DNA from 4 places in the Herbaspirillum camelliae genome. Region 1 is predicted to be linked to each of the others. Evidence: predicted binding sites of a transcription regulator. Region 1 holds the regulator's gene; each other region holds the start of a gene.

Region 1 (7,420 bases):
ATAGCGGCGCAGCGCCAGGAACAGATGGGGTATTCGCCGGTGCTGTTGGTGGGCGCGCCCTTGCGTACGCTGCTGGCGCGCTTCCTGCGCCGGGCCATGCCACAATTGCGCGTGCTGTCGCACGCTGAAGTACCCGAGTCGAAAACGATTAAAGTTACCAGCCTAGTTGGAGGGCAAGCATGAACGTCAAGAAATTTATCGCCAATTCTTCTCGCGAGGCCTGGCGCCAGGTCCGCGAGGCGCTTGGGCCGGATGCCGTCATTCTCTCCAACCGCAATATTCCTGACGGGGTGGAAATCCTGGCCATGGCCAATGAGGATATGACGACCCTGGTCGCGCCCACCGGTGCGCGCGCCCCGTCAGGTCGTCCCCAGCCCGCCTCGCTGCAGCAGCAGTCGGGCTTGCCGCCGGCGCAGCAGCCACGCCGTCCGGCCCTGTTGTCTTCGCCGCCGGCGCAAGCCCGCCCGGCGCGGGACAGCGCTCCCTTGCTGGACCAGCCCGGCAGCGAACGCGGCCAGGGTCGCGCCGAGGCCGCGCCGGCGGCCGATGCCCGCGTCTGGCGCAACCGCACCCGCGACAGCGCTCAGCGTCGTCCTGCCACTTCGGCCGCCGCCCAGCAGGGGCACGAGCAGGAGCAGGACCGTCCGCGTTCGGCCCTGCCTGAATTCGATGGCAAGGACTACGACGAGATTCTCTCCGAGGTCATGAGCGAGATCCGCTCCATGCGCGGCGTGCTGGAAACCCAACTGGCCGAGATTTCCTGGGGCGGCACGCAGAAGCGTGAACCGCTCAAGGGCATCGTCCTGAAGGAAATGCTGGCGGCCGGCTTCTCGGCCAGCCTGTCGCGTCTGATCACGGAAAACCTGCCGGCCAATTCCAAGTCCCAAGACATCATGTTCTGGGTCAAGTCGGTGCTGGCCCGCAACCTCAACACCCTGGCCAACGAAAACGAATTGCTGGAAAACGGCGGCGTCTTCGCCATGGTCGGCCCCACCGGCGTGGGCAAGACCACCACCACCGCCAAGCTGGCGGCGCGCTGCGTGATGCGCCACGGCTCCGGCAAGCTGGCCCTGATCACCACCGACGGCTACCGTATCGGCGGCTACGAACAGTTGCGCATCTACGGCAAGATCCTGGGCGTGATGGTGCACTCGGTCAAGGACGAGACCGACCTGCGCATTGCGCTGGAAGAGTTGAAGGGCAAGCACACCGTATTGATCGACACCGCCGGTGTGGGCCAGCGCGACCAGATGGTGGCCGAGCAGGACGCCATGCTCACCGGCGCCGGCGTGGACATCAAGCGCCTGCTGTGCCTGAACGCCACCGCCACTGGCGGCACCTTGAACGAGGTGGTGCATGCCTATTCCAGCTCCGGCCTGGCCGGCTGCATCATCACCAAGCTCGACGAAGCGGCCACCATCGGCAATGTGCTGGACGTGGTGATCCGTCACAAGCTCAACCTGCACTACGTGGCCAACGGCCAGCGCGTGCCTGAAGACCTGCATGTGGCCAACAAGCTCTACCTGGCCGACCGCGCCTTCAAGCAGAAGCGCGAGACTGCGCCTTTCGAATTCCAGGAGGGTGAGTTACCCGGCGTGATCGGTCCCACCGCCATGTCCATGAATGACAAAGGTCTGCGCGAGGTGAGCTTTGGCTAGTTACGATGGCGACCAGGCCGCTGGATTGCGCCGGATGCTGGAGCGTCCGGTCCCCAGGCTGTTTACCTTCTTCTCCGTGCTAGGGGAGGAAGACAAGAGCGCCATGCTCATCAATCTCGCAGCTTCGCTGGCGCAGGCCAAGCATAGCGTGCTGGTCATCGATGGCGATGTGGCCACCACCGGGCTGCTCACCCGCATCGGTTTGCGCCACGACGTGGCCACGCTGCAGGAGGTGGCGCGCATGGAGCGTGCACCGCGCGAAGCGACCCGCATGTTGCCGGAAGGTTTTTCGATGGCGCGCATTGCGCGGCGCAGCGTTCCTTCTGCCAGCGATCCGCAGGCCGGGCAACTGGCGGAGATCTTCGACAGCCTCATCGAGCAGGCCGAGATCACCCTGGTCAATGGCGTGCTGTCGGCGGACCAGTCGCTGCCGGTGCCGACCATGGAGATGGGGGAGATCGTGATCCAGGTCTCGACCACGGCGTCCTCGATCAAGGCTGCCTATGTGCTGCTCAAGAGCCTGAGCGACCGCATTGGTCGTCGTCCGTTCAGTCTCATCGTCAATGATGCGACCGAAGCCGAGGCGCGCACCGTCTACGCCAACATGGCGCAGGCGGCCAGCCGCTACCTGGCGGCGCAGCTCGATTACCTGGGCGCCATCCCGGCCGACGACCATATCCGTCGCGCCACCGGGCAGGGGCGCGCGGTGATGGATGTGTTTCCGTTCGCGACGGCGGCGCTGGCTTTCCAGCGCCTGTCCAAGAAATTCACCGCAGCCGAATCGGCGCGCAGCACTTACGGGATGGCGACCGACGGTGCGAGTCTGGGAGTGTGACGTGCATGTATAACGTCAAGGGAAAAAAAGGCAAGAACGATTTGCTGGAGCAGCATGCGCCGCTGGTGAAGAAGCTGGCGCATCAGCTCAAGGCAAAGTTGCCTCCCAGCGTGGAGGTGGACGACCTCATCCAGGCCGGCATGATGGGCCTGCTCGATGCCGTCAACCGCTACGAGGAAACCCATGGCGCCCAGTTCGAGACCTATGCCGTGCAACGTATTCGCGGTGCCATGCTCGATGAGCTGCGCAGCAGCGACTGGCTGCCGCGCAGCATCCGCCAGAACGCCCGCAAGGTCGAAGAAGCCATGCAGACGTTGCTGCAGCAGTTGGGGCGGCAGCCGAAGGAAGCCGAGCTGGCGCAGCACATGCAGATCAGTCTGGAGGACTATCAGTCCCTGCTGAGCGAATGCGGCGGCCATCAGTTGATCTACTACGAAGATTTCCATGACGACGACGGCGGCCACGAGCACTTCCTGGACCGTCACCAGACCTCGGACTCGGACGATCCTCTGCAGAACCTGATCAATGGCGGCTTCCGCGAAGCGGTGGTGGATTCGATCAAGGCTCTGCCCGAGCGCGAGCAGATCCTGATGGCGCTGTATTACGAGCAGGAGATGAATCTCAAGGAAATCGGCGCCGTGATGGGGGTGTCCGAGTCGCGCGTCTGCCAGCTGCACAGCCAGGCCATTTCACGCATGCGCTCCTATCTGCGCGAGCATTCCTGGAGCGGCGTGGCCTGATACGGATCCCGCCCATCATGCAAAAAGCCCGGCAATGCCGGGCTTTTGGTTTTCTGCTGAAGCGGAAAGGGGTGGCGGCGTTACACCACACCCAGCCTGCGGCCCGATGCGCTGATGCTGTTCTGGCCATCGGGGCCATAGAAATTGCCGGCGCCGGTCTTGCCTTGCAGTATGGTCAGGGCGCTCTGGTTGAGCGAGATCTTCTTGCCGATCAGCAGGCCGTTGACGCGGTTCAGTTCCTTGGCGTCCTGCGCCAGTTCGAACAGGGCCGCCCAGTGCTCGCGGTCGGCCTCGCTGCCGCGCTCATTCATCCACTTCTGCATGCCGGCTTCGTCTTCGCTGTAGCCCAGCTGGCCTAGCAGGGTATGGCGGTTGCCGGCCAGGGTGGCCATGTCGGCGACGATGGTGGCTTTTTCGGAGATGACCTCGGTCAGTCCTTCTGGCGTGGCGTCGGCCAGCAGAGCCTGTTCCTGGCGCAGTTTTTCGACCAGGCGCGACAAGGCCGCTTGTTCCTGTTGCAGTTGGCTAGCCGGGTTCATGCAGATCAATCCTGTACTGGGGATCAGGCGCGACGGGCGTTGATCAGGGTCTTGACGGTGTCGATGAGGCCGTTGGCCACTTTGTCGGCGTCGATCTGGAAGGTGCCATTGGCGATGGCGGCCTTGATTTCGGCGACTTTCTTGGCATCGAAGCTGCCGCTGCTGCTGCTGACCTTGGTTTCCAGCGACTGGTAGGTCGCCGACAGGCGCACGCTGTCGGAGGCGGCAGAGCTGGCGGCGCTGTTGCCGGCAGTCGCGCCCGCCTGGGCGTTGTTGCGAGGCTGGGCCTGGGTCTGCTCAGTGTTGAGCGCGGCGGATTTGAGGGCGTCGTTAACGTTCACGGCAGTATTCCTTGTAGGGTGGGGGCGCTTTGCACCCGCCTGTCGCATTGATTATCGACCATTTCCGCGCAAACTTTAACAGCCAGCGCATCTAATTGAGGGGTGTGAAGGATATTTCTTCACATTCTCTCATGTGACGAGACCCGAGGAGGAATTGCCCTGTATTAATTTTATAGCTGATTTTCAATAGTTGATTTCCAGAATCCCGCCAGCCTTGGCAATACCGCTGACCACCTGGCCCGCAGCGGTGCGCGCCTGCGTCATCTGGCCCTCGTTGGCATTGGACAGTGCGCGCGCCTCGGTGGAAATCTGGAAGCCGGGGCCATTGGAGACCACGCGCACCGACTGGCCCTGCTGGACCACCCGCTGGTTGCGGATGGCGTCCATGCGCAAGGGCGTGCCAGCGCGCAACGACATGCCGGCCACACGGCCAATGACCTGCGATTCTTCGGTGATCACGCCAGCCGGCAGGGCCGACATGTCGCCCCGCACCCGGCTGATGTCGCCGGCGCTGATGGTCTGACCCTGGGCCAGCGGCACGGCGGCGATCAGGTAGTCCGAGATCACCTGGACGTTGGCGCGCACGTAGAGGGTCCACGGAGAGGGAGCGATGCATTTCACGCCCACCGAGGTGCGGCCCCACAGGCGCGCGCCATTTGGCATGAAGGCCTGGGGATCCAGGCAGGCCGGCAACACCATGCGCTGATCGATCGGGTCGGTCTGAATGGTGATGCTGCCCGGCAGTCCGGCGGTCTGGGCCTTGAGGAATTGCTCGGCCGTTTGTTGCACGATCTGCAAGTCCTGGCGTTGCGGGGCATTGGGATCGTTTTGCGCCGAGGCGGGAGACAAGGCCAGCATTCCGCCAGCCAGCAAGGCCAAGGCGGCGCAGGCGTGACGCAATGCGCGGAGAAGGTGTTTCATCTTGAGCAACTTGTCCCAAGGGGACATTGGCGAATCTTGGCAGCAATGTTACTTCGCGCGCGCGAGCTCAAAAGGGCAAACAGGGGAGGCTTTTCTCTCTTTATCGCCCCTTAGAGTCGCGGGTGGAAACGTATGATCAAGCCTACGTAATTCCATCATCGGCGTAGTGCGCGAACAGCGCGGGCGGCGCCGGGTTATCTGGAGGGCCTGATGGTCTCTAAGCTAGACGATTTCTTCCGCTTCAATGAGATGGCGATGAACCTGCGCGCCCAGCGCCAGCAGGTGCTGGCGTCCAACATTGCCAATGCGGATACCCCCAACTACAAGGCGCGCGACGTCAATTTCGCCGATGCGCTCAAGAACGCCCTCGACAACAAGGCCACCGCCATGCCGCCGCTGGAGCTGGCGCGTACTGCTGCGTCCCATGTGGCGGGAACGGCGCCCGAGACCGGACCCGGCAGCATCGGCGGCTCGCCGCTGCAGTACCGTGGCGTGGCCCAGGGCAGCGTGGACGGCAACACCGTCGATCTGGATGTGGAACGCAATGAATTCGTCGACAACGGCCTTCGCTACGAAGCCGGCGTCACTGCTGTGAACGGCCAGATCAAGGCCATGCTCAACGCCATCCAACCGGGCTGATAAACCATGTCTCTTTCCAATATCTTCAACGTCGCTGGGTCGGCCATGAGCGCGCAGTCGCAGCGTCTCAACGCCACCGCCAGCAACATCGCCAACGCCGACAGCGCCACCAGCCCTGACGGTACGCCCTACAAGGCCAAGCAGGTGGTGTTCCAGGCCATCCCGGTGGGCGGCGTCAAGGACAGCGGCGTCAAGGTGGCCGCCGTGGTGGAAGACCAGGCTCCTCCCAAGCTGGTCTACGACCCCAAGCATCCCATGGCTGACGGCAATGGCTACGTGGCCATGCCCAACGTCAACCCGGTCGAGGAAATGGTCAACATGATCTCGGCCTCGCGCTCTTACCAGACCAACGTGGAAACCATGAACACGGCCAAGGCCATGCTGGTCAAGACTCTTACTATCGGACAATAGGACCTGATCAATGGCTACCGTCTCCAATGACCTGCTCACCGCGATGAATGGCACGAGCAGCAGCTCGTCCACTTCCAATTCTTCGGGCCTGACCGACAACAGCCCGGATGCGATCCAGAACCGTTTCCTGACGCTGCTGATGGCGCAGATGAAGAACCAGGATCCGAACAATCCCATGGACAACTCGCAGCTGACCTCGCAGATGGCGCAGCTCTCCACCGTCTCGGGCATCAGCCAGCTCAATAGCACCCTGGCCACGCTGATGGGCAACCTCAATTCGTCCCAGGCGCTGTCCTCGGCCAACATGATCGGCCACAGCGTGCTGGCGCCGGGCAATAGCGTCCAGCTGACCTCCGAGACCACCAAGGACGCCAGCGGCAACGACGTCACCAAGCAGCACGCCGTGATGGGCGTGAACCTGGCCACCAACGCTTCCTCGGTCGTGGTCACGGTCAAGGATTCCACCGGCGCGGTCGTGCGCACCATGGACCTGGGTACGCAGGCTTCCGGCGTGGTGCCGGTGATCTGGGACGGCACCAACGATGCCGGCAGCAAGGCTGCCGATGGCAACTATACCTTCACCGTCACCGCCTCCAACAATGGCACCGCCGTGAACGCCACCGCGCTGGCGTTCGGCACCGTGGCCAGCGTTTCGACCGCTGCGGACGGCATCAAGCTCAACGTCTCCAACATCGGCACCATCAAGCCGACTGACGTTGTGCAAATTCTTTAATCGTTACTACCGACTAATTTCGGGGCAAGGGGATATCTCATGGGTTTTCAACAAGGTCTGAGTGGACTGAACGGCGCTGCCAAGAGCCTGGACGTCATCGGTAATAACGTCGCCAACGCCAGCACGGTCGGCTTCAAGCAGTCGCAGGCGCAATTTGCCGACATGTACGCCAACTCGATGAATCGCTCCGGCAACTCGCCGGTGGGCATCGGTGTAACCGTGGCCAACGTGGCCCAGCAGTTCACGCAAGGCAATATCAGTTCGTCCAACAACCCGCTGGACATCGCCATCAATGGCGACGGTTTCTTCCAGCTCTCGGCCTCGTTGACCAACAAGTCGCCCATGTATGGTCGCAATGGCCAGTTCCAGCTCGACAAGAGCGGCTACATCGTCAACCCCAGCATGAACGGCGCTTACCTGATGGGTTGGGCCGCCGGTGCACAGGGCGGTGATCCGGTGCCGCTGCAGATCGACACCTCGTCCATCCCGGCCACGCCGACGACCACCATCTCGACCAAGGTCAACCTGGACTCGCGCCTGTCGGTGCCGACCACCACCCCGTTCAACGCCGCCGATCCGACCAGCTACAACAGCTCCACCGGC
Region 2 (7,420 bases), 1.2 Mb from region 1:
CATCCATCACGCCACCACGGTGGGCAAGCTGTTCCGCCCGGATAATCCGCTGCTGCCCAACTACAAGTGGGTGCCCATCGGCTATCACGGACGAGTCTCTTCCATTGCCGTCTCGGGCCAGCAGTTCCCCCGTCCGCTCGGCCAGACCAAGGCGCCGGATGCGGATGCGCCCACCTTCGGCCCCTGCAAGCGGCTGGACTATGAGCTGGAAATCGGCATCTTCATCGGCGGCGGCAACGCCCTGGGCGAGCCGGTGCCCATGGAAGAGGCCGAGGACAAGGTGTTCGGCCTGTGCCTCTTGAACGACTGGTCCGCGCGCGATGTGCAGGCTTGGGAATACCAGCCGCTGGGGCCGTTCCTGTCCAAGAGCTTTGCCTCCACCATCTCGCCCTGGATCGTGACGCTGGAAGCGCTGGCGCCTTACCGTTGCAGCTGGAGCCGCCCCGACGGCGATCCGCAGCCGCTGCCTTACCTGGACGCGCCGACGCTGCGCACGCAGGGCGCCTTCGATGTGCAACTGGAAGTGCTGATCCAGACCGCTGCCATGCGCCAGGCCGGACAGCTGCCGCAGCGCCTGTCGCTGTCCAATTACCGCGATGCCTACTGGACCGTGGCGCAACTGGTGACGCATCACACCGTCAATGGCTGCAACCTGCGGCCCGGCGATTTCCTGGGCTCGGGCACGCTGTCCGGCCCCGCCCCGGACGAGGCCGGTTCGCTGCTGGAACTGACCACCGGCGGCAAGTCGCCGTTGACGCTGGCCAGCGGCGAGAAGCGCGTGTTCCTGGAAGATGGCGACACCATCATCCTGCGCGCCGTGGCCCGCCGCGACGGCCTGCCGCTGATCGGGTTTGGCGAGTCGGCAGGAACCGTGCTGCCAGCGCGCAGTCAGGGATGAAGGATAAGGGATAAGACAGAAGCTCCAGGAGAAAGCCAGACCATGACGACGCTCTACAGCTATTTCCGCAGTTCAGCCTCCTACCGCGTGCGTATCGCCTTGCATCTCAAGGGCCTGCCCTACGAGACCGTGCCGGTGCATCTGCTCAACCAGGGGGGCGAGCAGTTGCTGCCAGCCTTCACCGAGATCAATCCGCATGCCCTGGTCCCGGTGCTGGCCGAGGAGGGGCATTACGTGAGCCAGTCGCTGGCGATGCTGGAGCTGCTGGAGGAGCGTCACCCGACGCCCTCGCTCTTGCCCGGGGACGCTTTCCAGCGCGCCCACATCCGCGCGCTGTCGCTGGCCATCGCCTGCGATATCCATCCGCTGAACAACCTGCGGGTGCTGAAGTACCTCAAGCGTGAACTGGGTGTGGATGACGAGCGCAAGAACGCCTGGATCGCGCACTGGATCAATCTGGGCTTCACCGCGCTGGAGCGGCAACTGGCCGCCGATACCACGCGCGGGCATTTCTGCGTCGGTGATGCGCCGACCATGGCCGATTGCTGCCTGGTGCCGCAGATCTTCAACGCCCGCCGTTTCGAGGTGGACATGGCGCCGTATCCGACGCTATGCGCCATCGAGCAGGCCTGCCATGCCTTGCCGGCGTTCCAGCAGGCCCATCCGGCGCAACAGCCGGACGCGGCCTGAACAGCGCCAGGGCGCTCAGCCCTGGCTGCGGCGCGGCACCAGCAGATTGCCGGTCATGATCAGGACCGGCTCCTCGTGCTGGTTGTAGGTGGTCACGCGGTGATGGAGGAAGCCTTGCAGCGGCTTGGATTGCGAGGTCTTGATGCCCAGCACCTCGGCGTCGAGGCGCAGCGTATCGCCGGGGCGGGTCGGGCGCGGCCAGCGGAATTCATCGAAGCCCGCGCCGATCAGTCCGCCTTCGATGTTGAGCGTGTCCACCAGCAGGCGCATGGTCAGCGCCGCCGTATGCCAGCCGCTGGCGGCCAGGCCCTTGAAGAAGGTCTGCTGCGCGGCGGCTTCGTCGAGATGGAAGGGTTGAGGGTCGAACTGCGCGGCAAAGGCCTTGATGTCGGCGCTGTGCACGGTGAGGCTGCCCGGTGAACGGAACACCTGGCCGGGCAGGAAATCATCGAGATACTTGGGCTGCTCCACGTGTGCTCCCTGGTCCTAGTTATCGATACCGGATCGGCGTGCAGCGATAGGCTGCCGCTGTCCATCCAGTATAGCCAGAGAGTGGCCCTGCTGACGAGCAGGGCGGTGACGATCTTGCGTACGTCAGCCCTTGCAATGACCACCCCGCACCGGCGGGGTTTTTCATCGGCGGCCCGCAAAGGCGGCCAGCGCGCTCAGGAAGACTTGGACAGCTTGGCCAATTGTTGCGTCAGGTAGCTTTGGCGCGACTGCATGGTGGCCAGCGTGACGTTGAGGCGGTTGAACTGGTTGGTGTAGGTGTCCTTGAGATCCTGCAGACGTGAATTGGCCGCGGTCTGCTGGTCGGTCACGATCTTCAGGCTGTCCTGCAGCCCCTTGGTCTTGGACGCCAGCACGCCCGACTCGCCCAGGATGCCGTCCATGAGCTTCTGCAGCTTGGGCACCACGCCATTGGTGGCGGAGGTGAAGAGCTGGGTGATGCCGTCGAAGTCCTTGGTGGCGGCATTGGTGAGCTTGGTGGCGTCCAGCGCCAGGGTGCCATCCTTCTGGAAGCTGATACCGATCTGCGACAGGTTGGTCGAGCCGCTATCGCCCAGTGCGCCCAGCATGGTGTTGCGCACCTGGCCCATCAAGGCCAGCACCGACGATTCCGAGGCCAGCGGCGAACCCGTGCTGGCCTGGCCCTTGGTGGTGGACGGGGTTTGCTTGGTCAGGTTGGCCACGGCCTTGGCCAGCGTGTTGTAGGCCGTGACGAAGGTGTTGGCGGCAGTAGAGAGGCCGCTGGTGTCATTGTTGATCGACAGCGAGAAATTGTCCGCGCTGGTGGTGACCTTGCTCAGGTTCAGGGTCACGCCGGAGATCACGTTGGTGACCTTGTTGCTGGTGCTGGTTACGGTCACGCCGTCCACGGTCAGCTTGGCGTCTTGCGCCTTGGCCAGTTGGCCCATGGTGCTGCCGGCCAGGTCGCTGTAGTCGCCCGCGCCGGTCAGCTTGACCGCGTCCGTGCCGGTGGGGGTGAGCACCAGATGGTCCTTGGAGCCGTCATTGGTGATCGAGGCGGTCACGCCGGTGTTGGCGTCATTGATGGCCTTCATCACATCGTTGAGGCCGATGGCGCCGCTGCCGTCGAGGTCGGTGGGGTTGATGGTGAAGGATTTGCTGCCCACCTGCAGCGCCAGGCTGCCGCTGGAGTAGGTCTGGTTGGTCGCCACGCCCGTCGTGGTGATCGTGCCGCTGGGGTCGAAATTGAAGGCCGCGAAGTTGCCCGTGCCGGTCACGCGCAGGGTGTTGGCCGAGCCGCCGTCCTTGGCAGTGAGCACCAGGTGGTCATTGGTGCCATCGTTGACGATGGAGGCGTTCACCCCGGCATCGCTGGCATTGATGGCGTCGCGCACGCCGGCCAGGGAGTTGGTCTTGGGCTGGATGATGGCTGTAGAGCCATTGCCGGTCTTGATGGCCAGTACGCCGCTGTCGAAGGTGCTGCCCGGGGCGATGCCGGCCGAGCTGACCTTGACCGCCTGCGCCAGCTGGTTCACCGCGATGTTGTACTTGCCCGCCGCCGCCTTGCTGGCGTCGCGCGGAGCCTGGATCTGCGTGACCGTGCTGGAGACATTGGAAGAAGGGTCATAGGCCAGGCTGGAGAGGCTGTTGTTGGCCGTGATCTTGATGGTGTTGGCGGTGCCGCCGGTGTTCGATTCCAGCACCAGGTGGTCGCCGCTGCCGTCGGTGGTGATGGAGGCCGTCACGCCGGCCTTGGAGGCGTTGATGGCGTCACGCACCCCGGCCAGGGTGGCGTTGGCTTGCAGGGTGATGAAGGTGGGCTGGTTGGTGCCGACCTTGATGGCCACCGAGTCGCCTGCGTTGAAGGTCTGGCCGGCCGTGAAACCCGCCGATTGCAGCTTCTGGGCCAGCACCTTGGTCGATTCATCGGTGTTGGTATCGGCCGTGAAGGGATCGGTGGTCAGGTTGCTGCCGGTGCCGGCGTTGTTGAGCGTGGTCTTCTGGGCGCTGAAGCTGGCCGCCGTCAGGGTCTTGAGCGCGCTCTGGTAGCTGGTGAAGGCATTCTTGAGGCTGCCATAGGCCGAGATCAGCGTATTGAAGCTGCTCTCCTTGTTCTTCAGCGGCGTGAGCCGTGACTTGCTCTCGACCGAGATCAACTGGTTGACCAGCGTCGCAACGTCCAGCGGACCTGCCGACGTCGAAATGGTGCCTGTAGAAGTAGCCATGGTGGAGCCCCTGATGATGTTTTTATGATATGAAGCGCTGAGCTTGCCTCAGCATACCGCCGTTATCGGCAGGTCTTTACAAAAGTAAAGGGTGATTTTGCTGACTAATACTGACGTTTGTCTGGTCTTTTTGTGGAGATTTGATGGAGATGCGGGAATTTGTGCGTTCAACGCCAGCGGCTGCCTGGCACGGATAATCCCGTGCAGCGAGACAGTGTGGCCGATCTTGAGAACGCCGGACGGTGGATGGGCGGGACGGGAAGGAAGCGCAGCAAGGCAATGCGCGCCAGAGGCGGCGCGCCGGGCATCCGGCGGCCGTTGCCAGCCTCAGCTCTGGATGAACTTTTCCAGCGGGTAGTGATGCTTGACGAAGGGCGACTTGATGACGATGTAGCTGAAGTATTTCTCGATGCGCAGGTTCTGCTCCAGCAGCGATTCGATCACGCTCTGGTAATGCACCACGCTACGGGTCATGAACTTGAGCAGGTAGTCATAGCCGCCGCTGACCAGATGGCATTCGATGATCTCATCGACGTTGCGGATGGTGGACTCGAACTTGGCGAAGTCTTCGCGTCGATGGTCCGACAGCGTCACTTCGGTGAACACGATCTGTACATCGGCCAGTTTCTCCAGGCGGATGTAGGCGCCATAGCCGCTGATGTAGCCGGCCTTCTCCAGGCGCTTGACGCGGATCAGGCAGGGACTGGGCGAGAGGCCCACCGCGTCGGCCAGGATCACATTGGTGATGCGGCTATTCTGCTGCAGGTGACACAAAATCCTCAGATCGATCCGGTCCAGTTTCAACGCGCCGTTAGTCATCATGTTGCCTCGGGTTATTCGACTCAGCCTGCTGGCCTTGCCCGCGTATGGCACGCAGGCAAGGCCGGCAGGAGGTTGCAGGGCATTTTAACCCCTCCAGCCGCGATTTCCCCATCGGGATGGAGGCGATACTCGCATTGGCCGATTCAGCGCACGGCCTGGCGCACCTCGGGTTGGGCCAGCACTTCATCGAGGATGGCCTTCAGGCGCGCAAACATCAGCGCAAAGTCCTCTTGCGTGTAGCACAGCGCCGGCGCAAAACCGAGGATGTTGTCGCCGAAGGCGCGGAACACCAGCCCATGACGATAGGCCGCCTGGAAGATGCGATCATGCAGCTTCAGTTCCGGCGCGAAGCGCGCTTTCGTCTGCTTGTCGGCCACCAGCTCCAGCGCACCCAGGAGGCCACGGCTGCGGGCGTCGCCCACCAGCGGATGCGTCAGCAGGGCGCGCAGGCCGCCGGCAAAGACCGGTTCCAGCCGACGGCCATTGTCGAGCAGACCGCCTTCTTCATAGAGCCGCAGGACCTCCAGCGCCACCGCCGCGCTGACCGGGTGGGCCGAGTAGGTCTGGCCATGACCGACCACGGTGCTCATCGGCGCGCCATCGGCAATGCCGTTGTAGACGCGGTCTGACATCATCACCGCCCCCATCGGCGCATAGCCGGCGGTCAAGCCCTTGGCCATGGTCATCAGGTCGGGCTGCACATCTTCGTCCAGGCAGGCAAACATCGGGCCGGTGCGGCCAAAGCCGGTGATGACCTCGTCCACCACGAAGAGGATGTCCAGTTCGTTGCAGGCCAGCTGCATGGCCTTCAGCCAGCCCTTGGGTGGCACCACCACGCCACCGGATCCCTGGATCGGTTCGCAGAAGAAGGCCGCCACATTGTCCGCACCCAGTTCGGCGACCTTGTCGCGTAGCGATTGCACCGAGGCCGCGATGATCGCTTCATCGCCCTGCAGCGCGCTGCGGTAGGGATAAGGCGAAGGCAGGTAATGCTGGGTCGGCAGCGGCAGGTTGAAGTGGTAATGGAAGTTGGGCAGTGCGGTCAGGCCCGCACCCACCGAGGACGAACCGTGATAGCCGCGCTGCAGCGAGATGAAATGCTGCTTGCCCGGCTTGCCGATGGAATGGTGATAGTGCGTGATGTAGCGGATGGCCGCATCCACCGCATCCGAACCGCCGAGGGTGAAATAGACGTGCTGCAACGAGGCCGGGCTGATGTCCACCAGCTTCTTAGCCAGCAGGATGGCCGGTTCCGAGGCGAAGTGGAAATAACCGGTGGCGTAGGGTAGGCGCTGCATCTGCTCGGTGGCGGCGCGGATCACGCTCTCCTGGCCATAGCCGGTGTTGACGCACCACAGGCCCGAGAAGGCGTCCAGCAACTGCTTGTCCTGGTGATCGGTCAGGTAGGCGCCCTGGCCGGACTTGAGGATGATGGGACCCAGCTCTTCATGTTCGCGCAGGCTGGTGACGGGATGGATCAGGTGGCGGCGGTCGAGCGCGGCCAGGGCGGAAGTTTGCATAGAGAGGGGCTCGCTGAAGATGCGTTGAACAAGGCCGTGCAGGCTAACGGCACAACCGGCATGGCTTCTATGCTAGGTCCCCGGCCTCGCAGGCGATGCGCGAGATGCAGGGCTGAAAAAGCATCTTCATGGGTTTTGCGGGCGGCTTTGGCATTTTCTGCGGTCGCGTGCGCGCACTTCAGCCCAGCGCCTGGTTGACGATGGAGAACAGCTGCATGCCAGGGTCGCGCACCGGCGGCTCGCCCTTGCACATGCGCGTGACATGGTCCACGCAGGTCAGGCCCAGCTTGTCCAGCCAGGACGGCAGGCCGGTCGATTCGAAGACATCGAGGCGGATGAAGGAATCCGAATAGGTATTGATCCAATGCGCGATCAGACCCTTGGCGCGCTCGGCGTCGGGTGCGACCACCGGCCCGATCACGCGGCCATGGCCGAAGCGGCGCACCAGCGCAAAGCCCAGCATCTCGCCATCACGGTCCAGCGCCACGCCTTCGGACATCTCCAGCAGCGCCAGCAAGAGCTTGCCGCGATCCATGCCGGTGGCTTGCGCATCCAGCGCCAGCAGCCGCGGCACATCATTCTTGCCCATCGGCCGCACGCGCTCGCCCGGCGGCAGCGACACCAGCACCGGCTGCGCCGAGCTGCCCTGGAACTGGTGCAGCACATCCTGCTGCACGAAACCCAGCTGCTTGTAGAGCGGCATGCCGGCCGCCGTGGCGTTGACGATCAGGCTGTGCCCCTGGACCGCGCTGGCGGCCTGCTGCATCAGTCGCCGCCCCAGGCCGCGTCGCTGC
Region 3 (7,420 bases), 3.5 Mb from region 1:
CCGCGCCTGGGCGAGAAGACCTTCGAGCAGGCTGCTGGCTTCCTGCGCGTGATGAATGGCGAGAACCCGCTGGATGCATCGGCGGTCCACCCCGAATCCTATCCGCTGGTGGAAAAGATCCTGGCCGACATCAAGAAGGACGTCAAGAGCGTGCTGGGCCAGACCTCGCTGTTGAAGGGCCTGTCGCCGGCCAAGTATGCCGATGAGAAGTTCGGCGTGCCCACCGTCACCGACATCCTCAAGGAACTGGACAAGCCGGGCCGCGACCCACGTCCTGAATTCACCACCGCCACCTTCAAGGAAGGCGTGGAAGAGATCAAGGACCTGCGCCCCGACATGATCCTCGAAGGCGTGGTCACCAACGTGGCGGCCTTTGGCGCCTTCGTCGATATCGGTGTCCACCAGGATGGCCTGGTGCACATCTCGGCGCTGTCCAACACCTACGTGAAGGATCCGCACACGGTGGTCAAGGCCGGTCAGGTGGTCAAGGTCAAGGTGCTGGAAGTGGACGAGAAGCGCAAGCGTATCGCCCTGACCATGCGCCTGAACGACACCGCCCCGGCGCCGGGCGCGCGCAACGAACAGCGTGGCGACCGCACTGATTCGCGTCGCCTGTCGCAGCACCAGAACCAGCGCGGCCGCGAGCAGGCTCCGGCCAACAATGCGATGGCGGCGGCGTTTGCCAAGCTGCGTGGCTGATATGATCGCTTGATCGTGTTATCCGCCGCATTCGCTTTTGTTGGGGCGGATGCTGAAAGAGCTGAAAAGTGAAAATGGCTGCCCCTTGCAGGGGCAGCCATTTTTTTACGCGGTTCGTAATTGAGATCGCGGAAGTGTTGCGTCTCCAATTATTTTTATTTGTGGAACTTAAACCATCGCGTTTATGAGCGCTTGCATTGCTTTTAATTACTATGGCTGCCCTCGTGTCTGTGCTTGGTGAAGAGTTGAGGTCTCGCTCCACTCCTTTTGCGGGCCGGCGATTCAAGGTCATGGAAAGGAAATTGCGATGCGCTTTCAGACGGAATACAAACTCAACTACCCGGCCCTGCTCTTGGGATGTCTCGGCGTGTCAATAGCGTTGCAGTTCGTGTCTGTGGCCTATTGGTCGAATAGCTACGACTCGGACGATAGGTGGCTAACGCTGATCATTGCAAGTATTCCTAATATCACACTTATCCTTCATTACCGATTTCCGACCCGCAGAGGCGCCATTGTTCTTCAGGTGTTCACTGTGCTCTTGGGGTTGTTCTCCCTTGCTCAAGGTGCGATGGGGTACCTCTTCGTCTCGAACTCGGCGCATATCCAACTGCTGATTCAAATAATTGCCATGACCCTGGGTGTGTTGCTCTTCCATGTGCTGCTTTTCCAAGCCTTGCGTGTCACACGAGTGATATAGCAAGCGTCATCGAAGAGATGAGCTGCCGTGGTCAGACTGCGCGAGACACCAGCACAGATGCACACCATCATCCCCGAGGCCAGCGATGGCAATGGCCACGTTAATCGCCTGCTTCAATTTATATCAAGGAGTGTGACTTGGAATCAAAGCCCGTGTATCAACTTGATCATCCCCGCCGGCTGAAGGCTTTGGTCGTGCTCATTGCTTTCTCGACGCTCAGTTCAATCATGGGTTTGATTCGAAAGCCATATGAGCCATGGATCGGTATTAATTTTCTGGTGCTGATGGTGACGGGGGTCGTACCCTGGATTCATTATCTGGAACCTAGCCGTATCGGCGAGGTTGTAATGAAGATTCTTTGCGTCGTCCAGGCACTGGCGAGCGCGGTGTATTTCTTCTTTGTCTTCGAGCCCGAGTTTTATGTTTCCAGTGGTCCGGGAAAATGGTTACTCCTTTTCTTGGCGCAGATACTTTCACTGGTTTATCACTGGCTGTTGTTTAAGGCGGTCAGCGTGCATGCGGAGAACAGCGATGTTCATGAGACGGTGCAATGACTTTAGCGCACCGGAAAGATAGATAGATAAAAGAAACGGTCGCCTGTTGGCGACCGTCAAGGATCTGTTTCTCAACGTGCACTGCCGGCGGTCAAGCTCTTGTACTGATTCGCGTCTGGCTGACCGATATCGAAACACTTACCGTCGTCTCGCTGGCCACCACGGTGCCACCCTGGCCATCGTTCTGGCCCTGGCCTTCTTCCGTATCCGGCTTGGCGCCCTTGACCTTGTTGATGAAGTCGTTCAGGGACTTCTGCACCAGGTCATAGGTCTTGTCGATGTTGCCGGCGATATCGCCTTGCAGCACGCTCAAGCTCTCCAGGATGCCGCGCGCTTCCTTGAAGCCTTGATCGACGCCCTTGAAGATGAGCTTCATGTAGTCGTCGATGTTGCTGCTGTCGTCCTTGTCCGGATTGCTTTTCTTGAACAGGTCGAACATGTTGGTGATGAAGGAGACGATGCGGCCCGCCGTCGCCTCAGGGGTATTGTCCTGCGAGGCAGTATTCTGGATGGCATTGTCGCCCAGTTGCGGGCGCAGCACATCGTTGATGTTCTCGATGGCGGTCTTGTAGACCAGCGAGAGCGGATCATTCTGTGTCTGCAGCGAGACCTCCAGCGAGGCCTGCACGATGGACAGGTTGAACTGCGCTTTGGCGCCGGCTTCGGTGAGCAGGTTGGCCTTCCTGGCCTCGGCGATCTTGTCGCTCACGGCCGGGCTGCCTGCATTGCCGGTCTGCTTGCCGGACTCGCCGGTAGAGCCTGCGCTGACGCTGGGGAGGTTGTTGCTGGTGCTGGGCAGCAGGGACTTGGTGTCCACGCCGTTGGTGTTGCCGATAGCCATGACGATCTCCTGGAAAGAAAGAGGACCCTGGCAGCAAAAGGGGGAAGAAGGGTCCGCTGGCGCGGCAGCGTCGCATGACGTTCGCGCCATTCCTGCATTACGGCGGCTGCGAAGCCGACTTGATATTGACAGAAATTTACATCTGCCAGTTTCGCCGGGGAGTGTCTTGCCGTCTTGGCATTGCATCCGCGCAATCTGCTGCAAAGCCTTTTCCGGAAAGGCTTTGCGGCGATCCGGTGCGGGCCGTCTCGCGTCTGGTCACGAGAAAATAATTTGCAGAAAAAATGTAACGAAATGTCTGTCCGGCGAAGGATGAGCTCATTTCCTTTTATTTCATTGCATGCCTGCAACGAAAGCGGCTTGCGGAAAACGCAGCGTATCGGAACGCTGCGTTCAGTGCGGCCGGCAGAGCTGGCGCACGCGGCGGCTCATTCCATCACGAACAAGCGACGGTGCTCGCGGATGGCGTAGCGGTCGGTCATGCCGGCGATGTAGTCGGCCACCTTGCGCGCCTGCTTGTCCTGGCGCAGGGCGTCGTCGGCGATGCCGTGGACCTGGTAGTCCGGCGGCAGCAGGTTGGGCTGGCCGACGAAGGCCTCGAACATCTCGGCGATGATGCGGCGCGCCTTGGCCGTCATGCGGTTGACCTGATAGTGACGGTAGAGCTTTTCGCGCAGGAATTTCTTCAGGACGGCCGCCTCTGCCGCCATCGGATCGGAGAAGGCGATGAGCTGCGGTGCATTGCGTACATCCTCGATATCGCGCGGGGCGATTTCGGCAATGCGGCTGCGCGAAGTCTGGATCAGGTCGACGATGAGTGCATTGATCATGCGTCGGACCGTCTCATGGATGACGCGACGACCGGTGATGCCGGGATAGGCTTGCTCCACCTCGCGCAGATGGCGCGCAAAGAAATCCACCTCGCTCATCAGTTCCATGGTCAGCAGTCCCGAGCGCAGGCCATCGTCGATGTCGTGGTTGTTGTAGGCGATCTCGTCGGCCAGGTTGGCCAACTGGGCTTCCAGCGAGGGCTGCTTCTTCTCCAGGAAGCGCAGGCCGATCTCGCCCAACTGGCGGGCGTTGTGCAGCGAGCAGTGCTTGAGGATGCCTTCGCGTGTCTCGAAGCTCAGGTTCAGGCCATCGAACGCGCCGTAGTGCTGTTCCAGCTCATCGACCACGCGCAGGCTCTGCAGGTTGTGTTCGAAGCCGCCGTGATGCTTCATGCAGTGGTTCAGCTCATCCTGGCCGGCGTGGCCGAAGGGCGTGTGGCCGAGGTCATGGGCCAGCGAGATGGCTTCGACCAGGTCTTCGTTCAATTGCAGGTTGCGCGCGCAGGAACGGGCGATCTGCGCGACTTCGATGCTGTGGGTGAGGCGGGTGCGGAACAGGTCGCCTTCGTGATTGACGAAGACCTGGGTCTTGTATTCGAGCCGGCGGAAGGCGGTGGAATGGACGATGCGGTCGCGGTCGCGCTGGAATTCGCTGCGCGATCCGGGTGGGGTTTCACTGAAGCGCCGGCCCCGCGAACTTGCCGAGTGGGCGGCATAGGGAGCGAGATGGTCGGGCGCTTCAGTGTGCATGTCATTCTCCGGTGCAGGCCGCCAGGGTTTGCAATAGCAAGTCCTGCGGCACGTTGGTGATCAGGGGGCTGCCCAGCGGCCGGATCAGGATGAACTTGATCTGGCCACCTTCGTTCTTCTTGTCTACTTCCATCAGTTCCAGCCAGCGCGCCACGCCCAGGTCCGGCGCCACGGTGGGCAGGCCGGCCGCAGCCGTCAGCGCACGCACGCGATCCCGCGCGCCGGCGTCGATGTAGCCCAGGCGATGCGACAGGTCGGCCGCCATCACCATGCCACAGCCGACGGCTTCGCCGTGCAGCCATTGGCCATAGCCCAGGCCGTTCTCGATGGCGTGGCCGAAGGTGTGGCCGAAGTTGAGGATGGCGCGCAGGCCGCCTTCGCGCTCGTCCTGGCGCACCACCTCGGCCTTGATCTCGCAGGAGCGCTGGATGGCGTAGGCCAGGGCGGCGTCATCCTTGGAGACCAACTGGGCGATATTGGTTTCGATCCAGTCGAAGAAGGGTGCATCGATGATGGCGCCGTGCTTGATCACTTCGGCGATACCGGCCGACAGCTCGCGCGGCGGTAGGGTGTGCAGGGTGGCGGTATCGGCGATGACGGCCTGCGGCTGGTAGAACGCGCCGATCATGTTCTTGCCCAGCGGATGATTGATGCCGGTCTTGCCGCCCACCGACGAATCCACCTGCGACAGCAGGGTCGTGGGGACTTGCACAAAGGGCACGCCGCGCATGTAGGAGGCCGCCGCAAAGCCGGTCAGGTCGCCGATGACGCCGCCGCCCAGGGCGATGAGCGTGGTCTTGCGATCACACTTGTCGGCCAGCAGGCGATCGAAGATCTTCATCAGGCTGGCCCAGTTCTTTTCTTCTTCGCCATCGGGCAGCACGATCTCGGTCACCAGCTTGCCGGCGGCGCGCAGCGGCTGGGCGACCTTGTCCAGATAGAGCGGACCGACCTTGTCATTGGTGACGATGGCCACGCGCTTGCCCTTGACGTATTGCGGCAGCAGGCCGGCGTCGTCCAGCAGGCCGCGGCCGATGTGGATGGGATAGCTGCGCTCGCCCAGATCGACGTTGAGGGTGATGGGCGCGGGAGCGGAAGCGGTGTTCTGGTTCATGCGGGCAAGAGTCGGTTCGGCGCTGGCCGCGCCATGGAAAGTCTGGGAGGAATGGCTGGTCGATACCACCACCGCGCCATCGGCGGCGCTGGTCACCAGTGCGCTGCTGCGTTCGATGACGATGGTTTCGTCGGCGGCCGGCGCGCTCTGCCAGCTGCTGTCCGGAGGCGACAGCTCCAGATGGCTGATGATGGTCTGCACCAGGAATTGCACGTTGGGCCGGTTGGTCTCGATGACGAAGTCCGCCACATCGCGGTACAGCGGGTCGCGCTGGCGGGAGAGTTCTTCGAGCTTGCGGCGCGGATCGGCAGTCTGCAGCAGCGGGCGGTTCTTGTCGCGACCGGTGCGCTGCAGGATCTGGTTGATGCTGGCGCGCAGGTAGACGACCGTGCCGCCCTTCTTGAGATTGTCGCGATTCTCGGCACGCAGGATCGCGCCACCGCCAGTGGCCAGCACGATATCGGGCAGGGCGGTCAGTTCGCGGATCACCTCGGCCTCGCGGCGGCGGAAGTTGTCCTCGCCCTCGATCTCGAAGATCACCGGAATGGTCGCCCCGGTGCGTGCTTCGATCTCGTGGTCCGAGTCGATGAAACGCTTGTTCAGCTTCTTGGCCAGGGCCCGGCCTATGGTGGTCTTGCCGGCTCCCATCAGGCCGACAAGGAAGATGCTTCCAGTCATATCTCAGAATTGTGCGCTGTGCGCCACTGGCAAATGTCCATGGTGCTGCGCATCTGCCGGCGCAGTCACCCGAGCCCGGCGGGCGAGGTCCGGGCCGCTGGCCGGCGGACTTGCCGCCCGCCGGCACTGGCCTGGAACAGCGATTTTACCGTCCTTGCCCGGCTGCCGGGGAAAAAATCCCGGCCGCCCCCCCGCGCGGGCTCAATATGGGCGCGGCGGGGCGACGATGCGCGGGGTGAGGAAGATCAGCAGTTCGGTCTTGTCGCGCACCTTGTTGCGGCTGCGGAAGAGCGCTCCCAAGAGGGGAATCTCGCCCAGCAGCGGCACCCGGGTCTCATGCTCGTTGTCGGTCTGGGTATAGATGCCGCCGATGACCACCGTGCCGCCGTCTTCCACCTGCACCTTGGTCTTGATGTGCTTGGTATTGATGGCCAGCCCGCCCGGCGTGGCGCTGCCACGGCTGTCCTTGTTGACATCGACGTCCAGGATCACGTTGCCGTCGGGGGTGATCTGGGGTGTGACTTCCAGTTTCAGGTTGGCCTTCTTGAAGGCGGTGGCGGTTGCGCCGCTGCCTATCGATTGCTGGTAGGGAATTTCCTCGCCCTGCTCGATCAGGGCGGCCTGCTGGTCGGCCGTGACCAGGCGCGGGCTGGAGACGATCTTGCCGCGTCCCTCCGCTTCCAGCGCAGACAGTTCGATATTGAGGAAGCGCTGGGCGGCAGCGTTGAAGAGGGTGAAGGCGAAGCTGCCCGGCGCGCTGCCGGCAAGGGCGCTCGCGCCCAGGCCCAGCGCCGGTTCGCGCAGGTAGGTGCCGGTCGCTGGCGGGGTCTGTCCGCTCAGTTCGCCTACGCTCGCATAGCTGTTGCCGAGCGCCGCGCCCTGGGTGCGGGCGGCCAGCCCCAGCTTGACGCCCAGGTTGCGGGCAAAGCTGTCGTCGGCCTCGACGATGCGCGCCTCGATCATGACCTGGCGGGCGGCGATGTCGATACGCTCGATCAGCTTGCGCACATTGGCCAGTGCGGCCAGTGTATCGGTGACCAGCAACTGGTTGGTGTGGCTGTCGATCATGGCGCTGCCGCGCCGCGACAGCAGCGAAGCACGCCGGTTGGCCTGGGGCGTGCCATCTTCGCCCAGACCGAGGGCGCGGCGCAGGTTGTCGGCGCGCTGGTAGTTGAGCTGGAAGGTCTCGGCATGCAGGGGTTCGAGGTCGGCCAGCAGCGCCTTCTGTTCCAGTTCCTGGCGTTCGCGCGCGGCCAT
Region 4 (7,420 bases), 1.1 Mb from region 1:
TGATGCGGCTGCGCGCAAGGTGGCGGCCTGGCTCAAGCAGCGCCCGGAGATCGTGGCGGTGCTACATCCGGCCTTCGAGGATTGTCCTGGCCATGTGCATTGGAAGCGTGACTTCAGCGGCGCAGGCGGCCTGTTCTCGGTCATCTTCGATCCGCGCTATGTCGAGCAGCAGACCGACCGCTTCGTCGACAGCCTGCGCCTGTTCAAGATCGGCTACAGCTGGGGCGGGGCGCACAGTCTGTGCGTGCCGTACCGGATGAAGGGCATGCGGCGCGCCTGGATGCGCGAAGGACAGCTGGTGCGCTTCAATATCGGGCTGGAATCGCCCGAGGATCTGATTGCCGATATCGAGCAGGCGCTGGCGCGGCTGTAAGGCTTTGCGTCTGCTCAGCTCAGTTCAGCCCGCTGGGCGGCGGGTTTGCCGCCCAGAAATTGAATAAAGGTAAATGTTGCTTCTTATCGGCGTTTTGAGCGCGGCTGTGAGGTCATAGAATGGTAGTCATTCTCGATTCAGGTCGGATTTGTGGCGAGAAAAGCGCAAGCGCTTGTAAAAAAACGCAAGTTTTCTTAAGTATTGGCGAGCAGGCCGGTACATTGAGCACAGCTGTTGATGCATCAGGAATACGGTTTTTGCGGCTGAGCTAGTCGCCCTGCAACAACAAGCGAGCCGGATCGCCTCATAATTTACATTGTGTTTCGTTATCAGGAAGACAAGTTTAAAACGGCATTTCAGGCTAGAAACCTTTTGATCAGGAAATTCCTGATTGGCGCTGAAAGTCGCAGACGGACTGAATTGTTCAGAAGAAATAAGAAAAATATATAGGAATAATCTCAAATTTGTAGGACAAATTCCTACGAACCGCGCTGGTTCGGCGCTGACGAAAAATACCGACCAAGTCTAATTTCCCGCCTGTCCTGCCCCCCTCAGAATTGGCTTGCAGTCAAGTAAATGTAACCGACTGTAAGCAACGCAAGATTCTTACCGAGGTGGGGTGCAAATGAATACCAACGACATGATGGCGGAAATCCGCGATGCCAACCTGAGCTATCTCATGCTGGCGCAGCAGATGATCCGATCCGACAAGCCGACAGCGATCTTCCGCCTCGGCATCAGCGCGGAGATCGCCGACCTGATCGAAGGCCTGTCCAATGTGCAGATCATGAAACTGGCCGCGACCAACATGATGTTGACGCGTTTCCGTTTCGACGATGGCGCCATCCTCGGCATGCTGACCAATTACAACAAGGATAAGAGCCTGGCCCAGTCGCATGCGGCCATCCTGATGGCCTGTCAGCCCAGCGAACAAATTTCGTAAAACAACAAGACGAGCAGGGCCCGGTGTGTGCAGGGGATGTACACGCGCCGGAGGGAGAGGACGTTCAGCAGTAGTTCGATGTTTGTGTCTTGAATAAAAGCCTGAAGCTGGCTGCGTGTGTATGGCAGCTGGTTGGGGTCAGGCAGTTTTGTTACGAAATCACCGGGGGGTAGCAGCATGGCTAAGAAAAGCGTTGTCACAGAGGCGCAGGAAATTCAGTTGGCCATAGAATTGATCAACCTGGGGGCGCGCCTCCAGTTGCTTGAGTCCGAGACGTCGCTGTCGCGTGAGCGTCTCTTGAAGTTGTACAAGGAATTGAAGGGGGTTTCGCCGCCCAAGGGCATGCTGCCGTTCTCGACGGACTGGTTCATCACCTGGCAGCCCAATATCCATTCTTCGCTGTTCATCAATATTCACCGTTACCTGGTGGAGCATGCGCGCATCAGTGGCATCGAAGCCGTGATGAAGGCCTACAAGCTCTATCTGGAACAGGTCGGCCAGAACGACGCTGGCGAACCGGTGCTCTCGCTGACCCGTGCATGGACGCTGGTGCGCTTCTTCGAAAGCAAGATGCTCATGACCACGCCCTGCTGCAAGTGCAATGGCCACTTCGTCGTGCATCGTCTGGATCTGCATCAGGATTACCTGTGCGGTCTGTGCCACATGCCCTCGCGCGCTGGCAAGACCAAGAAGGCCAAGGACGCCGTGGTGCTGGGCTTGGCGGAAGCGGCAAGGCCGCTGGCTGCACCCGTGGCTGTGCCGCTGGCCGCGGTCGCCTGAGGGAGCTGCGCATTGCAACGGCCCCGGCAGGTCGCCTCCGCAATAGGGGCCGTTTGAACTGATGTCCGAACACCAGAACCACGTCGGCGCGCGCCGCCGTCCGCTGCGGCAGGCGCCGGCCATTCAGGCACTGTTGCTGTTTGTGCTGGGCCTGATCGGGGCCAACCTGATCGATGTGCTGTGCCAGCGCATGGGCCTGTCGGCTTTTTCCCCTATCGAGATTTCCCTGCTGCACGGCGTACTGGCCGCATTGGCCGCGCGCCTGCGTCGCATGGCGGTCTGGTGGTGGGTGATCCTGCTGGTGTTTCCGCTGGCGGCGCTGGGGGTGGCGCGTCTGCATTTGCCTTCGTGGTTGTTCCTCGCGGTATTCCTGTTCATGCTGCTGCTGTTCTGGTCTACCTTCCGCAGCCAGGTGCCGTTCTACCCCTCGGGGCAGGCGGCGTGGGATGCGGTAGCGGGCTTGTTGCCGGCAGACCGGGCGATCCGCTTCCTGGATATCGGCAGCGGCCTGGGCGGCGCGGTGCTGGACCTGGCGCGCCGGCGTCCCGACAGCGAATTCATCGGCATCGAGATCGCCCCCTTGCCCTGGCTGGTCAGCCGCTTGCGCGCCACGCTGGGGCGGCATCGCTGCAGTTTCGTGCGGGGTGATTACCTGTTACTCGATTTTGCTGACTACGACGTGATTTTTGCCTACCTCTCGCCCGCCGCGATGGTGGCGCTGTGGCGCAAGGCGCATGCCGAGATGCGGCCCGGCTCCCTGTTGCTAAGCTATGAATTCCATATTCCGGGCGCGACGCCGGATGTGGTGATCCAGCCAGAAGGGGGCGGGCCGGTGTTGCATGGCTGGCGGATGTAGCGGATGTTCCGATGGCCGGGGGAGGGGCAGCGAGACGTAACGTCTCAAGTTTGCCCATCTTCGACCGTAAATCAAAAAGGAAGAGCGTTTTTCGGATATGTATTCCCTCATTTGCTTGATTGGAATACCTGTAATCTGATGAACGTGAAAATACACTCAACGCCACAGGGACGGGAGTAGGCACTTGTTAGTCATCATTGGATATATCGTGGTCATGGCGTCCGTCTTCGGCGGTTTTGCCATGGCGGGTGGGCACCTGGGGGCGCTGTTCCAGCCAATCGAACTGCTCATGATCGGCGGCGCCGCGGGGGGCGCCTTTCTGGTCGGTAACAACGGCAAGGCGATCAAGGCCACGCTGAAGGCCCTGCCGACTGTGTTCAAGGGCTCCACCTACACCAAGGCGCTCTACATGGAGCTCATGGCGCTGCTCTTCGAGATCCTCACCAAGTCCCGCAAGGAAGGCTTGATGTCGATCGAAGGCGATATCGAAGAACCTGAGAGCAGCCCCATCTTCAGCAAGTACCCTGGCGTGCTGGCTGACCATCACCTGATCGAATTCATGACCGACTACCTGCGTCTGATGGTGTCGGGCAACATGGATGCCTTCCAGATCGAAAACCTGATGGACAACGAAATCGAGACCCACCACCACGAGGGTGAGATCCCGGTCCATTGCATCGCCAAGCTGGGCGACGGCATGCCGGCCTTCGGTATCGTGGCGGCGGTCATGGGCGTGGTCCACACCATGGAGTCGGTGGGTATCCCGCCCTCCGAGCTGGGCATGCTGATCGCGCACGCGCTGGTGGGTACCTTCCTCGGTATTCTGCTGGCCTACGGCTTCGTCGGTCCGCTCTCCAGCCTCCTGGAACAGAAGCTGCACGAATCGACCAAGATCTACCAGTGCGTCAAGGTGACCCTGCTGGCCAGCCTCAATGGCTATGCGCCGGCGCTGTCGATCGAATTCGGCCGCAAGGTCCTGTTCTCGACCGAACGTCCGACCTTCCTGGAGCTGGAAGAACACGTCAAGCAAGCCAGGGGCAAGTAATGCATCCACTGGCGGCAGACCGATACACATCTACAGCATTGAAGCAGGAGTAAGGCATGGCCGACGAAGGGCTACGTCCCATAATCGTTAAGCGCATCAAGAAGGGCGGCGGTGGTCACCATGGCGGCGCCTGGAAGATTGCGTACGCCGACTTCGTCACGGCGATGATGGCGTTCTTCCTGCTGATGTGGCTGCTGGGCTCCACCGCCAAGGGTGACTTGAACGGCATCGCCGAATACTTCAAGACGCCGCTGAAGGTGGCTATGGCCGGCGGTTCCGGCAGTGGCGACGCCAATACCGTGCTGCCTGGCGGCGGCAAGGACCTGACCCGCACGGACGGCCAGCTGCGCAAGGGCGAGACCGATGTCACCGCGCGCAAGCAGAGCCTCAAGCAGGCCCAGCAAGAGCTGGAAAAGATGGAGCGCACCCGGCTGGAAGAACTGAAGTCGCGACTGGAAAAGGCGATCGATTCCAATCCCACGCTCAAGCAGTTCAAGAACCAGCTGTTGATCGATATCACCTCCGAGGGCCTGCGCATCCAGATCGTGGACGAAAAGAACCGTCCCATGTTTGCCCTGGCCAGCGCGCAGTTGCAGCCCTACACCAAGGAAATCCTGCACGAGATCGGCCGTACCCTCAACGATGTGCCCAACAAGATCAGCCTGTCCGGCCACACTGATGCAACCCCTTATTCCAAGGGCGAGAAGGGCTACAGCAACTGGGAGCTGTCGGCTGACCGCGCCAATGCCTCGCGGCGCGAGCTGATCATCGGCGGCATGGATGAATCCAAGGTATTGCGGGTGGTGGGCCTGTCGTCGGCGGTGCTGCTGGACAAGGAAGATCCGTTCAACCCGATCAACCGCCGCATCAGCATCATCGTCATGAACAAGAAGGCCGAGGAAATGGTGGAGAAGGACAGCGGATCGCTCAACGTCCCCACCGACGCCACCGATGGCGATGTGCAGCAGGGCCTCAGTGTCCCTGCACGGAATTGATCTACGTGTTTTCCATTTGAACAAGGGAAGAGAGCCGGATATGCCGACCAAGACCATGCTGCAGGAGCTCAAGCGCTTGTTGCTCGATACTGCCAGTGGCGGCAGCCGTCAGCTGACGGAAGTCGAGTCGGACCTGGTGCAGACCAACATCCTGCTGGGCGAAGCCATCGGCAAGCTCGGCACCAGCTTCATGGAGCTGCATCGTGCGGTCCAGATGCAGCAGACCATCCTCGAAGGCCTGATGAATGGCAGCGGCGAGATCAACAGCGAGAGCATCGAGCAGTTGAAGGATACCCAGGGGCAGGTCAGTCATTACGTCAATGCGGCCGTCACCGGCCTGCAGTTCCAGGACATGACCAGCCAGTTGCTGGAGCGTATCGTGCGCCGCGTGATCGGACTGCGCGAAGCGCTGGGTGTGTTGAGCGCCAACAGCTTCGAGATCGTCCCGGAGCAGGGGCAGAGCAACGATGAATTGCAGGAGCTGCTGGCCAGCACGGTGCAGGCGATGGAAGAGCGCCTGACGGTGCTGGACAGCGGATTGTGGAAGGCTGTGCGCCAGACGCGCATGGAAAGTGGCGACATCGAGTTGTTCTGAGTGGGACAAGCTTGAACTAGGTCATTTCGGTCCATGCTCATCAGTAGGACCGAAGCCAAGGGTGCGGCATAATGCGAGAGCGCATGAGCCTTATTGAAGAAACAGGGAGTAACGATGTCCAAAACGATTCTCGCAGTAGATGATTCCGGGTCACTGCGTCAGATGGTGGTATTCAGTCTGAAGGCCGCGGGTTACAACGTCACCGAGGCTGTTGACGGGGTGGATGCGCTGGAAAAGGCCAAGTCGCAGACCTTCGACCTGGTTCTGACCGACCAGAACATGCCGCGCATGGATGGCCTGACGCTGATCCGCTCCTTGCGCGAGCTGACCAGCTATGCACGCGTGCCCATCCTCATGCTGACCACCGAATTCAGCGACGAGATGAAGGCCAAGGGCAAGGCCGCCGGCGCGAATGGCTGGCTGGTCAAGCCCTTCGATCCGCAGCGCCTGACCGAAGTGGTCAGGAAGGTGATTGGCTGATCTGCCAGGACAAGAATAACGATATGAACTGATCCAGGATGGAGCCCAGGCATGAGCATTGATATGAGCCAGTTTTTCCAGGTCTTTTTCGACGAGGCCGAGGAAGGCCTCGCCGAAATGGAAAAGCTGTTGTTGGCCGTCAATGTGGCCTCGCCGGATCCGGAGGACCTCAATGCGGTCTTCCGTGCTGCCCATTCGATCAAGGGCGGCTCCTCGACCTTCGGTCTGACGGACATCGCCGAGGTCACGCACGTGCTGGAATCGCTGCTGGACCGCATCCGCCAGGGCCAGATGGCTCTGACCTCCGAACATGTGGATGCTTTCCTGGCGGCCAAGGATGTACTGAAGTCCATGCTGGACGGCCACAAGCATGGGGCCGATGTTGATCAGGGCGCGGTGGCCGATGTGCGCCGCCTGCTCGAAGCGCTGTCGCAGGGCAAGAGCTCCGCGCCGGCCAAGGCCGCCGCAGCGGCGGCCAGCGCGCCGATGGCATCTGGCGGCGTGCGCCGCTACCGGATCGAGATGCCCGTCATCGCCGACAAGGATGCCGAAGCCCTGGCCGATGAGCTGGCCATGCTGGGCAAGATCGAGAAGACCAAGTCGCCCGAAGGGCAGTGGGTCTTCATCCTCGATACGGCCGAGCCGCTCGATGACGTGGTCGCCATCTGCGCCTTCATCGTCAATGTGGCCGACCTCAAGATTTCGCAGGCGGTCGAGTCTGCGCCGTCCACCGAGCAGGAGCGCGGATACGGCTTCTTCGACAATTTCGTGACCCAGGAAGAGCGCGAACGCAGCCAGGGTTACGGCTTCTTCGATAACCATACCGCCATCGAAGACAAGGAACGCGAGCAGGGATACGGCTTCTTCGCGCCTTTCGTGCCGCTGGACATCCGCGCCAGAAAGCCAGACGCCGAGACCCTGAGCCAGCCGCATCCTGAGGATGCGCCGCTGGCCGTGACCGAACACGCCGCTGCCGAGAAGAAGGCGGCCAAGGCCGCCGCGGCGGCCGCCGCCGGCCACGAGTCCTCGTCCATCCGGGTCAGCGTGGAAAAGGTCGACCAGCTCATCAACCTGGTGGGCGAACTGGTGATCACCCAGGCCATGATCGAGCAGCGCGTGGGCAAGCTGGACCCGATGACCCACGAACACCTGCTCAACAGCGTCAGCCAGTTGAGCCGCAATACGCGGGATCTGCAGGAATCGGTGATGTCGATCCGCATGATGCCGATGGATTACGTCTTCTCGCGCTTCCCGCGCATGGTGCGCGATCTGGCGCACAAGCTGGGCAAGCAGGTCGAATTCGTCACCCACGGCGCCGCCACCGAGCTGGACAAGGGCTTGATCGAGCGCATC

What was found. The regulator FliA, encoded in region 1, starts transcription of late flagellar genes. The targets are predictions, from matches to a motif close to CTAAAGTTTNNNNNNNNNNNGCCGNTA.
Region 2: a site for FliA is predicted at 4,348-4,374, ahead of fliD (flagellar filament capping protein FliD). Genes of this name have one in related genera too.
Region 3: a site for FliA is predicted at 2,889-2,915, ahead of BGK68_RS01385 (DUF5610 domain-containing protein). Genes of this name have one in related genera too.
Region 4: a site for FliA is predicted at 2,996-3,022, ahead of motA (flagellar motor stator protein MotA). Genes of this name have one in related genera too.

What each region holds. Positions count from the first base shown of each region.
Region 1 covers NZ_KV880769.1:3,841,260-3,848,679, forward strand. The annotation lists gene flhA (flagellar biosynthesis protein FlhA) at 1-183, shown strand, start outside; gene flhF (flagellar biosynthesis protein FlhF) at 180-1,658, shown strand; gene BGK68_RS17265 (MinD/ParA family ATP-binding protein) at 1,693-2,493, shown strand; gene BGK68_RS17270 (RNA polymerase sigma factor FliA) at 2,499-3,233, shown strand; gene BGK68_RS17275 (flagella synthesis protein FlgN) at 3,314-3,772, opposite strand; gene flgM (flagellar biosynthesis anti-sigma factor FlgM) at 3,796-4,113, opposite strand; gene flgA (flagellar basal body P-ring formation chaperone FlgA) at 4,297-5,034, opposite strand; gene flgB (flagellar basal body rod protein FlgB) at 5,245-5,673, shown strand; gene flgC (flagellar basal body rod protein FlgC) at 5,680-6,084, shown strand; gene BGK68_RS17300 (flagellar hook assembly protein FlgD) at 6,095-6,817, shown strand; gene flgE (flagellar hook protein FlgE) at 6,857-7,420, shown strand, end outside.
Region 2 covers NZ_KV880769.1:2,642,365-2,649,784, forward strand. The annotation lists gene fahA (fumarylacetoacetase) at 1-898, shown strand, start outside; gene maiA (maleylacetoacetate isomerase) at 941-1,588, shown strand; gene BGK68_RS11715 (MaoC family dehydratase) at 1,604-2,059, opposite strand; gene fliD (flagellar filament capping protein FliD) at 2,254-4,284, opposite strand; gene BGK68_RS11725 (Lrp/AsnC family transcriptional regulator) at 4,612-5,106, opposite strand; gene BGK68_RS11730 (aspartate aminotransferase family protein) at 5,250-6,626, opposite strand; gene BGK68_RS11735 (GNAT family N-acetyltransferase) at 6,805-7,420, opposite strand, start outside.
Region 3 covers NZ_KV880769.1:292,676-300,095, reverse strand. The annotation lists gene BGK68_RS01400 (Tex family protein) at 1-699, shown strand, start outside; gene BGK68_RS01395 (hypothetical protein) at 1,007-1,396, shown strand; gene BGK68_RS01390 (hypothetical protein) at 1,534-1,950, shown strand; gene BGK68_RS01385 (DUF5610 domain-containing protein) at 2,042-2,791, opposite strand; gene BGK68_RS01380 (deoxyguanosinetriphosphate triphosphohydrolase) at 3,220-4,371, opposite strand; gene aroKB (bifunctional shikimate kinase/3-dehydroquinate synthase AroKB) at 4,373-6,163, opposite strand; gene pilQ (type IV pilus secretin PilQ) at 6,365-7,420, opposite strand, start outside.
Region 4 covers NZ_KV880769.1:4,957,713-4,965,132, reverse strand. The annotation lists gene BGK68_RS22160 (cystathionine beta-lyase) at 1-373, shown strand, start outside; gene flhD (flagellar transcriptional regulator FlhD) at 999-1,316, shown strand; gene flhC (flagellar transcriptional regulator FlhC) at 1,494-2,096, shown strand; gene BGK68_RS22145 (class I SAM-dependent methyltransferase) at 2,158-2,952, shown strand; gene motA (flagellar motor stator protein MotA) at 3,137-3,997, shown strand; gene motB (flagellar motor protein MotB) at 4,054-4,992, shown strand; gene BGK68_RS22130 (hypothetical protein) at 5,033-5,587, shown strand; gene BGK68_RS22125 (response regulator) at 5,702-6,067, shown strand; gene cheA (chemotaxis protein CheA) at 6,119-7,420, shown strand, end outside.